Regions from separate parts of the Arthrobacter sp. P1_B9 genome, predicted to be linked through region 2. Evidence: riboswitches for the same ligand, from Rfam matches in the RefSeq annotation. Region 2 holds a riboswitch; the other holds the start of a gene.
The links. A riboswitch is a leader RNA that binds a small molecule or an ion and turns the genes downstream of it on or off. The one in region 2 is predicted to bind S-adenosylmethionine.

Region 1: linked by a shared signal. The riboswitch ahead of AC1D1A_RS00610 (aminotransferase class V-fold PLP-dependent enzyme) and the one ahead of AC1D1A_RS09935 (methionine ABC transporter ATP-binding protein) in region 2 are both predicted to bind S-adenosylmethionine.

Annotation. Positions count from the first base shown of each region.
Region 1 covers NZ_JBFUAA010000001.1:142,524-146,926, reverse strand. The annotation lists gene aroA (3-phosphoshikimate 1-carboxyvinyltransferase) at 1-258, shown strand, start outside; gene rsgA (ribosome small subunit-dependent GTPase A) at 242-1,357, shown strand; gene hisN (histidinol-phosphatase) at 1,434-2,264, shown strand; SAM riboswitch class IV at 2,342-2,455, shown strand; gene AC1D1A_RS00610 (aminotransferase class V-fold PLP-dependent enzyme) at 2,490-3,929, shown strand; gene AC1D1A_RS00605 (class I SAM-dependent methyltransferase) at 4,010-4,403, shown strand, end outside.
Region 2 covers NZ_JBFUAA010000005.1:251,648-256,050, forward strand. The annotation lists gene AC1D1A_RS09925 (LLM class flavin-dependent oxidoreductase) at 1-391, opposite strand, end outside; gene AC1D1A_RS09930 (methionine ABC transporter permease) at 438-1,103, opposite strand; gene AC1D1A_RS09935 (methionine ABC transporter ATP-binding protein) at 1,096-1,905, opposite strand; SAM riboswitch class I at 2,045-2,135, opposite strand; gene AC1D1A_RS09940 (CoA-binding protein) at 2,233-2,658, opposite strand; gene acs (acetate--CoA ligase) at 2,966-4,403, shown strand, end outside.

The DNA.
Region 1 (4,403 bases), on a different contig from region 2:
CTCGGCGGCGACGCCGAAGAAACCCCCGACGGCCTCATCATCCGCCCGGCCGCGCTGCACGGCGGCGTCGTGCACAGCTACGCGGACCACCGCATGGCAACCGCCGGCGCCATCCTCGGCCTTGCCGTAGCCGGCGTGGAAGTCGAGGACATCGCAACCACGGCCAAGACCATGCCCGATTTCCCGCAACTCTGGGAAGCGATGCTGGCCCAGGGACCCGCCGCAGATGAGGACACCGCCGGTGGCACGCAGCACTGATTCCTGGGACGAGTCCGACGTCCGGATCCGGCCGAACAAGAAGGGCACACGGCCCCGCACCAAGGACCGGCCCAGCTACGATGACGCCGTCACCGGACGCATCATCACCGTTGACCGCGGCCGCTACACCGCCGTCGTCGGCGAGGGGACCGCGGACGAACGCAAGATCATCGCGGCCCGGGCCCGGGAACTGCGCCGCAACCCGGTGGTTGCCGGCGACTTCGTCTCCCTGGTCGGGGATGTCACCGGCGAGCCCGACACCCTGGCGCGGCTGGTCAAGATCCAGGACCGCAAGACGCTGCTGCGCCGCAGCGCCGACGACACGGACCCGATCGAACGTGCCGTCGTGGCCAACGCCGACCAGCTGGTGGTGGTGGTCGCCGCCGCCAACCCCGAGCCGCGGACCGGTTTCATCGACCGCGCGCTGGTGGCCGCGTACGACGCCGGCATTGAGCCGCTGCTGCTCGTCACCAAGGCCGATGTCAAGGATCCCGCCGAGCTGCTGTCCAACTACCAGCACCTCGACTTCCCCGTCATCATCTCCAAGACCGCCGACTCCGCCGCTTCCGGCATCGACGCCCGCTCCGACGACGGGCTTTCCGCCCGGCTCGACAAGGACGCGGTATCCCAGCTGCGCGACTACCTCGACGGCAAGGTCACCGTGATGCTGGGCCATTCCGGCGTCGGCAAGTCCACCATGGTCAACGCCCTGACCGGGGCGGAGCGGGCCACGGGAGGCGTGAACGCGGTAACCGGCCGCGGCCGCCACACGTCCTCCTCGGCACTGGCGCTCAAAGTCAACGATGCCCCGGCCGGCAGCTGGATCATCGACACCCCCGGCATCCGGTCCTTCGGCCTGGCCCACGTGGACCCGGACCGGATCCTGCGTTCCTTCCCGGATCTGGAACCGGGCACCGATGATTGCGAACGCGGCTGCAAGCATGACTCCACCGCCGTCAACTGCGGCGTCGACAAGTGGGTTGCGGCCGGGCACGCGGGGCCCTCGGGACCGGCCAGGCTCGCGTCCCTGCGCCGGCTGCTGGGCACGGACCCGCGGATGGAAGCGCAGGAAACCAAGGAACTGGGCACCGTCTCCTAGCCGGACCGGCAACGGGGCGGCGGCGCCGTGCCGCGGCTTCCCGCCCGGCAGCCCGGTTTGACGGTAGTTTGGAACCATGAGCCAACCCGCTTCGAGCTACAACGATGACCTGCGCCTTGCCCATGTACTGGCAGATTCGGTCGATTCCCAGACCATGAGCCGCTTCAAGGCACTCGACCTTCGGATCGAGACGAAGCCCGACCTCACACCCGTCACCGATGCCGACAAGTCCGCGGAAGAGGCCATCCGCGGCCAGCTCTCCCGGTCACGTCCGCGTGACGCGGTCCTGGGCGAAGAATTCGGCAGCTCGGGCCATGGTTCCCGCCGGTGGATCATCGACCCGATCGACGGCACGAAGAACTTTGTCCGCGGCGTCCCGGTCTGGGCCACCCTGATCGCCCTCGTCGATGAGGGCGAGCCGGTGGTCGGCGTCGTCAGCGCGCCGGCACTGGGCAAGCGCTGGTGGGCCGCCAAGGGTGCGGGCGCCTACACGGGCCGCTCGCTCGCCGCCGCCACACGGTTGAAGGTATCCAACGTCTCCAATCTCGAGGACGCCTCGCTGTCCTACTCCAGCCTTGGCGGCTGGAAGGAACGCGGGAACCTGGATGAGTTCCTGGGCCTGACCGAGGAAGTGTGGCGGACCCGCGCGTACGGTGACTTCTGGTCGTACTGCCTCGTGGCCGAGGGCGCCGTGGACATCGCCTGCGAACCCGAGCTGAACCTCTATGACATGGCCGCCCTGGTGCCGATCGTGACCGAGGCCGGCGGCCGCTTCACCTCGCTCGAAGGCGAGGACGGCCCCTTCGGCGGCAACGCCCTGGCCACCAATTCGATCCTGCACTCGGAAGTGCTCAAGCGGCTCAACCCCGGACTCGACGACCTCTTTCAGGCCCACCCGAACAACTGATCCGCGCCCGTAATAATCCGCTTCACAATCGGCGGCTGCCTTTTCCCGGGCTGCGCCGATGTCCTACGCTCGATGCAGGTCACGAGTGCCAGCGCTAAACCCCGGTTTGCTGGCCGGCAACCCTCCAGTCGCGGTGGGGTGCCCCGGGTGACGACCTGGCCGGTCCGGAACGGACCCGGCAAGCGCGGATTCCCACGGTGTGGGGTCCTGTTCGAGTGAGGTCCCATGACAACTGCCATTTTCCCCGCCGCCACTGAATTCCAAGCACGGCTTGCCCTCGCGGCCCGCCCGCTGGCAGCCGTCACCGGGGCCGAAATCCAGGCCCCGCTGATCACCGGCGGCCACGCGCGCTACGCCAACCTCGACTACGGCGCCTCCGCACCGGCCCTGTCCGTGGTCTCGGCCTACCTGAACGAAATCCTGCCGTACTACGCAAGCGTGCACCGCGGCGCCGGCTACGCATCACAGATCAGCACCTCCGTCTACGAGAACGCCCGGGACATCGTGCGGGACTTCGTGGGCGGCCGGCCCGGCGATTCCGTGATCTTCACGCGCAACACCACCGATTCCCTGAACCTGCTGGCCGGCTGCCTGCCGCTGCGCGACGGGCGGCCCGCGGGCGAGGTCCTCTACCTCGACATCGAACACCACGCCAACCTCCTGCCCTGGCAGAATGTCCCGCACCGCAGCGTCGTGGCCGCCGCCACCCTCGCGGCCACCGTGGACCGGCTGCGCGACGAACTCGCCCGCGGCGGCGTCGGCCTGCTGGCCGTCACCGGCGCCTCCAACGTCACCGGGGAGATCCTCCCGATCCGGACCCTGGCCGCACTGGCGCACGAATACGGCGCCAGGATCGTTGTCGACGCCGCCCAGCTCGCCCCGCACCGGCGGATCAATATCGCCGCGGACGACGTCGATTACCTCGCCTTCTCGGGACACAAGCTGTACGCCCCGTTCGGCGCCGGCGTGCTGGTGGGGCGGACGGACTGGCTCGACGCCGGCACCCCGCACCTGGCCGGCGGCGGCGCGGTTCGCGATGCCCGGCTCGACTCCGTCAGCTGGACCACGGGACCTGCCCGGCACGAGGGCGGCTCGCCGAACGTCCTCGGCGCGGCGGCCCTCGCCCGTGCCACCCAGGTCATTGCGGCCCTGGACCCGGAGCAGTGGCAGGCCCACGAGGACGCCATCCGGTCCTTCCTCGTCGAGGGCCTCCAGGGCATCGAGGGAGTAACCGTGCACCGGATCTTTGCCGATTCGGCTTCCGATTCTTCCTTCGCTTCTTCCACTGGAGGCGATCAGCCGGACACCGGCACGATCGGCGTCGTGAACTTTTCCGTGGAAGGCTACGACGCCGGACTGGTGGCCGCCTACCTGTCGGCCGAACACGGCATTGGCCTGCGCGACGGCCGCTTCTGCGCCCACCCGCTGCTCAAGCGGCTCGGCCTGCCCGCCGGCTCCCTGCGGGCCAGCTTCGGCCTCGGCTCACGGCTGGAGGACGCCGAACGCCTGCTGGCCGGCCTGCAGCAGCTGCGGCAGAACGGACTCGGCTGGGATTACGTGGTGGACGCGGGCCGCTGGGTGCCGGCCAACGATACCCGCAGCTATCCCCACTGGGCGCCGAACACCCCGGGCACCGCCGGCGCTGCGCCCTGCACCCTCGACTAGGCAGGATCGGGGCCCGGCGCGGGTGCGGTAAATTCGAAAGGTATCTGAAACCAGCAGGACCTTCCCGAAGGAGATCGCACGTGGCAAGCGCCGGCCCCAGGCTGCACAGCGGAGCTAGGCTCCACAGCGGACCGAAGCTGCACAGCGAGCGGCGCCAGGAACTCGGACAAAGCTTCCAGGACGGCGGGGAGCACTACGAGCGCGTCCGCCCCGGCTATCCGCAGGAGTCAGCCGACTGGCTGGTCCCGGCGGGAGCCAGGGACGCCGCGGACATTGGCGCTGGCACCGGGAAGTTCACCTCCCTTTTGGCAGTACGCGGACTGGCCACGGTGGCCGTGGACCCCTCTGCCGACATGCTTGAGCAGTTGCGCCGGACCCTGCCGGACGTCACCGCCATCGAGGGCAGCGCCGAGGACACCGGTCTCGAGCCGGAGTCCTTTGACCTGGTCACGGTCGCCCAGGCGTGGCACTGGT
Region 2 (4,403 bases):
ACATTTGCCGGGCGAACTGGAACGGATGGCTTTGAATCACCGACGACGTCGCGGCCAGCCCGATCTCCCGCGTTCCCGTGGCGAGCGCGGACAGCAGGATGAGGGGGTCGTTGGACGGCACCTGCAGGCCCTTTTTCAGCAGCGATGCCCACCCGCCGTCGTAGTCGCCGTAGAGACCGACGACGTCGGCGAAGAAGATCGCGTCAAACTTGGCGCCTTCGAGCTGGCGGGCCAGGTCGATCCAGAGCTGGAGTTCGTTGAACCGGTGCTGCTGGGCTTCCGGGCGCCGCCACTGGCCGCCCATGATGTGGCTGGACGTGTTCATCACGAAGGCGCTGATCAGCAGGCGCGGGCGGGGTCCGTCGAAACGGGTACTGGGCGTTGAAGTCATGGGGTGCTTTCCGCTGTGGGAGGTGGGACGAGGGTGCTGCCGGCGCTCAGAGGCGCTTGTCCAGGCGCCGGGCAACATAGGATCCGCCCAGCTGAACGATGGTGACCAGCAGGATCATCAGGACAATGGCGGTGATCATGAGCGGCGTTTCGTAGCGGTAATAGCCGTACCGGATGGCGAAGTCGCCGATTCCGCCGCCGCCCACCAGTCCGGCCATCGCCGAGTAGGAGATGAAGCTGACGGTCATGATGGTGATGGAGCTGACGAGTCCGGGCTTCGCCTCCACAATCAGGACGTCCCGGACGATCTGGGACCGGCTGGCGCCCATGGACCGTGCCGCTTCGACCACTCCGCCGCCGAGCTGGCTCAGGTTCTGTTCCACGAAGCGGGCGAAATACGGAATGGCGTTGAGGGTCAGCGGGACAATGACGGCGGCCGTGCCGATGGTCGTGCCGACAATGAACCTGGTCACGGGAATGATCGCGATCAGCAGGATCAGGAACGGGAACGAGCGGAGCAGGTTGACCAGCCCGTCCAGGACCCGGTGCAGCTTTGGCCTGTGCTTGAGCCCGTTGGGACCGATGGTGTAGAGCAGGACACCCAGCGGTGTCCCGAGCAGCACCGCCAGCGGGATGGCCACCAGCAGCATGGTGAGGGTCTGTCCCATGGCGACGCCGATTTCGGGCAGGACTTCCAGGATGCGGTCAAACATTGATCAGGCCCTCCGACGCGGCTGTGGTGTGGGTGCCCCTCCCGGAGCGGTCCAGCTGGATCTCATCGGAGACCAGGTAGCGGCCGATCGACGTCGCCGGGTGGAAACCGGGGCGCTGGAGTTCGGCGAGGTCGAGCTGCTCCACCACCCGGCCTTCTTCCATGACCGCGACGTTGTCCGCGATGGCCTTGATGACATTCATCTCGTGGGTGACCACCACGATTGTGATGCCGAATTCGGCGTTGACGTCGGCCAGGTATTGCAGGACCGATGACGTCGTCCGGGGATCCACGGCCGACGTCGGCTCGTCACAGAGCAGCACTTTGGGCCCGGTGGCAAGGGCGCGGGCGATCGCCACCCGCTGTTTCTGGCCCCCGGAGAGTTTGGCCGGATACGTTCCCGCTTTGTCGGCGAGGTCCACGATTTCCAGGGTTTCGGCGGCCCGCCGCCGGCGTTCCGCCTTCCCGACGCCGGCGAACTTCAGGGACAGCTCCACATTTTCCTGGGCTGTGAGGTTGTTGAGGAGATTGAAGTGCTGGAAAATCATGCCGATGTCATGCCGCTTGGTCCGGAGCTCGGCGTCGGACAGGGTCACCAGGTCCACGCCGTCCACCAGGACGCGGCCCGACGTCGGGCGCTCGAGGAGGTTGATGTTGCGCAGCAGCGTGGATTTGCCGGCGCCGGAGAACCCGATGATGCCCTGGATGGTGCCCCGCCTGATGTGCAGGCTGACGTCATCGACGGCCGTGAAAGGTCCCGCGGCCGAACCGAATGACGTGCTGACGTTCTGGATCTCGATCACAGGCCCCCACCTGCTCGGGGCCGCGGCGCTGCCGCTGTCTGCGTGTTCATGATTTCCTCCGGGCTCGCCCGAGGAAAGCCCTGGGTCCTGGCTTCCGGGCAGCGCTGAGCGAAGCCGGGGAGCCTCAGAACACAGTGGTTCTCCATCGGTCCTGGCGGTAGCACCGTCCTCAAAGGAGGGGGTTGCTGCGGCGTCACGGAGCCAGATCTCTCAGCCGCTCGGGATGGTTACGAGTCCATCTCACACGGCAGGAGGCCGGATACAGAAAAAGCCGGTCACATTTTGTAACCGACTCTTCCCGATCTGTTGATCGTCATTCCCGGGCCGTTAGATGCCCACGCGCCAGCCTTCGCGGGCGGGGCACGCGTTCACGACGACGTCCAGCCCGGCGGCCCTGGCCCGGTCCGTCGCGGCGTCGTCGAAGACGCCCAGCTGCAGCCAGACGGCCTTGGCGCCTACTGCGATGGCCTCGTCTATGACTGCGCCCACCCTGTGGGAGTTGACGAAGCAGTCCACGACGTCGATCGGGTGCTTCTCCGCCGGGATGTCAGACAGGGAACGGTACCCCTTCTCGCCGTGGACATCGTCGCCCGGAAGGTTGACCGGAATGATGGTCATGCCCATCCGGTCCCGGACATAGAGGGAGACCTCATACGCCGAGCGCCATTCGTTGGTGGTGAGGCCGACCACCGCCCACGTGCCTTTGGTTCGCATGAGGCGGTCAATGACTGCCGGATCGTTAACATGGGCCATGCATCAACCTTACTCCTGCGACCTTTCCGGGCAATTGTCGAATAAATGAATGATTTGGGTCGGACCCACGCCGGGTGAACGAATATTACGGCGCTCCCGGACGCCGATTTTGCGGAATCGTGCATCTGAAGTTCTAGTAGGTAGTGACCATCCCGAGCGGCCGAGAGACCTGGATCGATGACGCCGCAGCAACCCCCCGGTGACGTGGGACGACCATTCCCACGCCACCGCTCCGCCCTCCTTCGGTGAAATTCGAGGGAGCCGGAGCAACCAAGGGTGCTACTGCCAGGACCGATGGAGTGCAGCAATGACCCCTGAGAATTCTTCCGCTCTGCCCACCTTTGCCCGGCCTGCGTCCGAGGCATTCCCCCAAACCACTTCGGACGCGACGGCGAACGAAGCAGGGCTGCGTGACGCGCCCGGCTCCTCTCGCGGCTCTTCGGGATGGTCCCTGAACGAGTCCACGGACGGCGCAGTGCACGGCGTCCCCGCCGATGGGCCGGCGCGTCACCGCAGCACCACCTTCGGAAACCACCTTCCCCGGCACGGCGGCGCCGCGACCGCGGGAACTGTCCAGGCAGAGACGGTTGCGTTCTGGGAAACCCAGGCTCTCCGCCTCGACTGGGCGGACCTGCCCGGCGGCGCGACGGAGCAAACCAAGCCCTGGCACACCGCGCACCGCCGGGTCCCGGCCGACGTCGAGGCCGGCACCGGACCGCAGATCACCTGGTTCGAAGGGGGCAGGCTCAATGTCGCCTACAACTGCGTCGACCGCCACGTAGCGGCGGGGCGCGGAGACAAGGTGGCCCTGCACTTTGAGGGCGAGCCCGGCGACCGCCGTGCCGTCACCTACGCCGGACTCCAGCGCGAGGTCTCCAAAGCCGCAAATGCCCTCCTGGATCTCGGCATCACCAAGGGCGACCGGGTGGTCATCTACCTCCCCGTCATCCCCGAAACCGTGATCATCACCCTCGCAGTGGCCCGGATCGGTGCCATCCATTCCCTGGTCTTCGGCGGATTCTCCGCCGAGGCCCTGAAGTTCCGGGTGGAGGACACCGGCGCCAAGCTCCTGGTCACCACCGACGGCCAGTTCCGCCGCGGCACCGCCGTACCGGTCAAGGACAACGCGGACGCCGCCGTCTCCGGCGACAACGCCATCGAACACGTCCTGGTGGTCAACCGGACCACTCCCGCGGACGAGCTGGACACCGTCCCGATGACCGCCGGCCGCGATGTGTGGTGGCACGACGCCGTCGGCACCGCCTCCGAGACTCACGAAGCCGAGGCGTTCGACGCCGAGACGCCGCTGTTCATCATGTACACCTCCGGCACCACCGGCAAGCCCAAGGGGCTGGTCCACACCTCCGGCGGCTACCTCACACAGGCGTCATGGAGCTTCGAGCACCTGTTCAGCAACCCCGACCCCGCGCTGCGGGAGAAGGACGTGCACTGGTGCACGGCCGACCTCGCCTGGGTCACCGCGCACACCTATGAGCTCTACGGCCCGCTCTCCAACGGCGCCACGCAGGTCATCTTCGAGGGCACGCCCAACACCCCGCACCCGGGCCGGCACTTTGAGATCATCGAACGCTACGCGGTCACGCAGTATTACACCGCGCCCACCCTGGTCCGCTCCCTCATGGGCTGGTTCCCGGACGGCGTCCCGGACACGTACGACCTCTCCTCTATCCGTCTTCTCGGCACGGTAGGCGAGGCCATCAACCCCGAGGCCTGGCGCTGGTTCC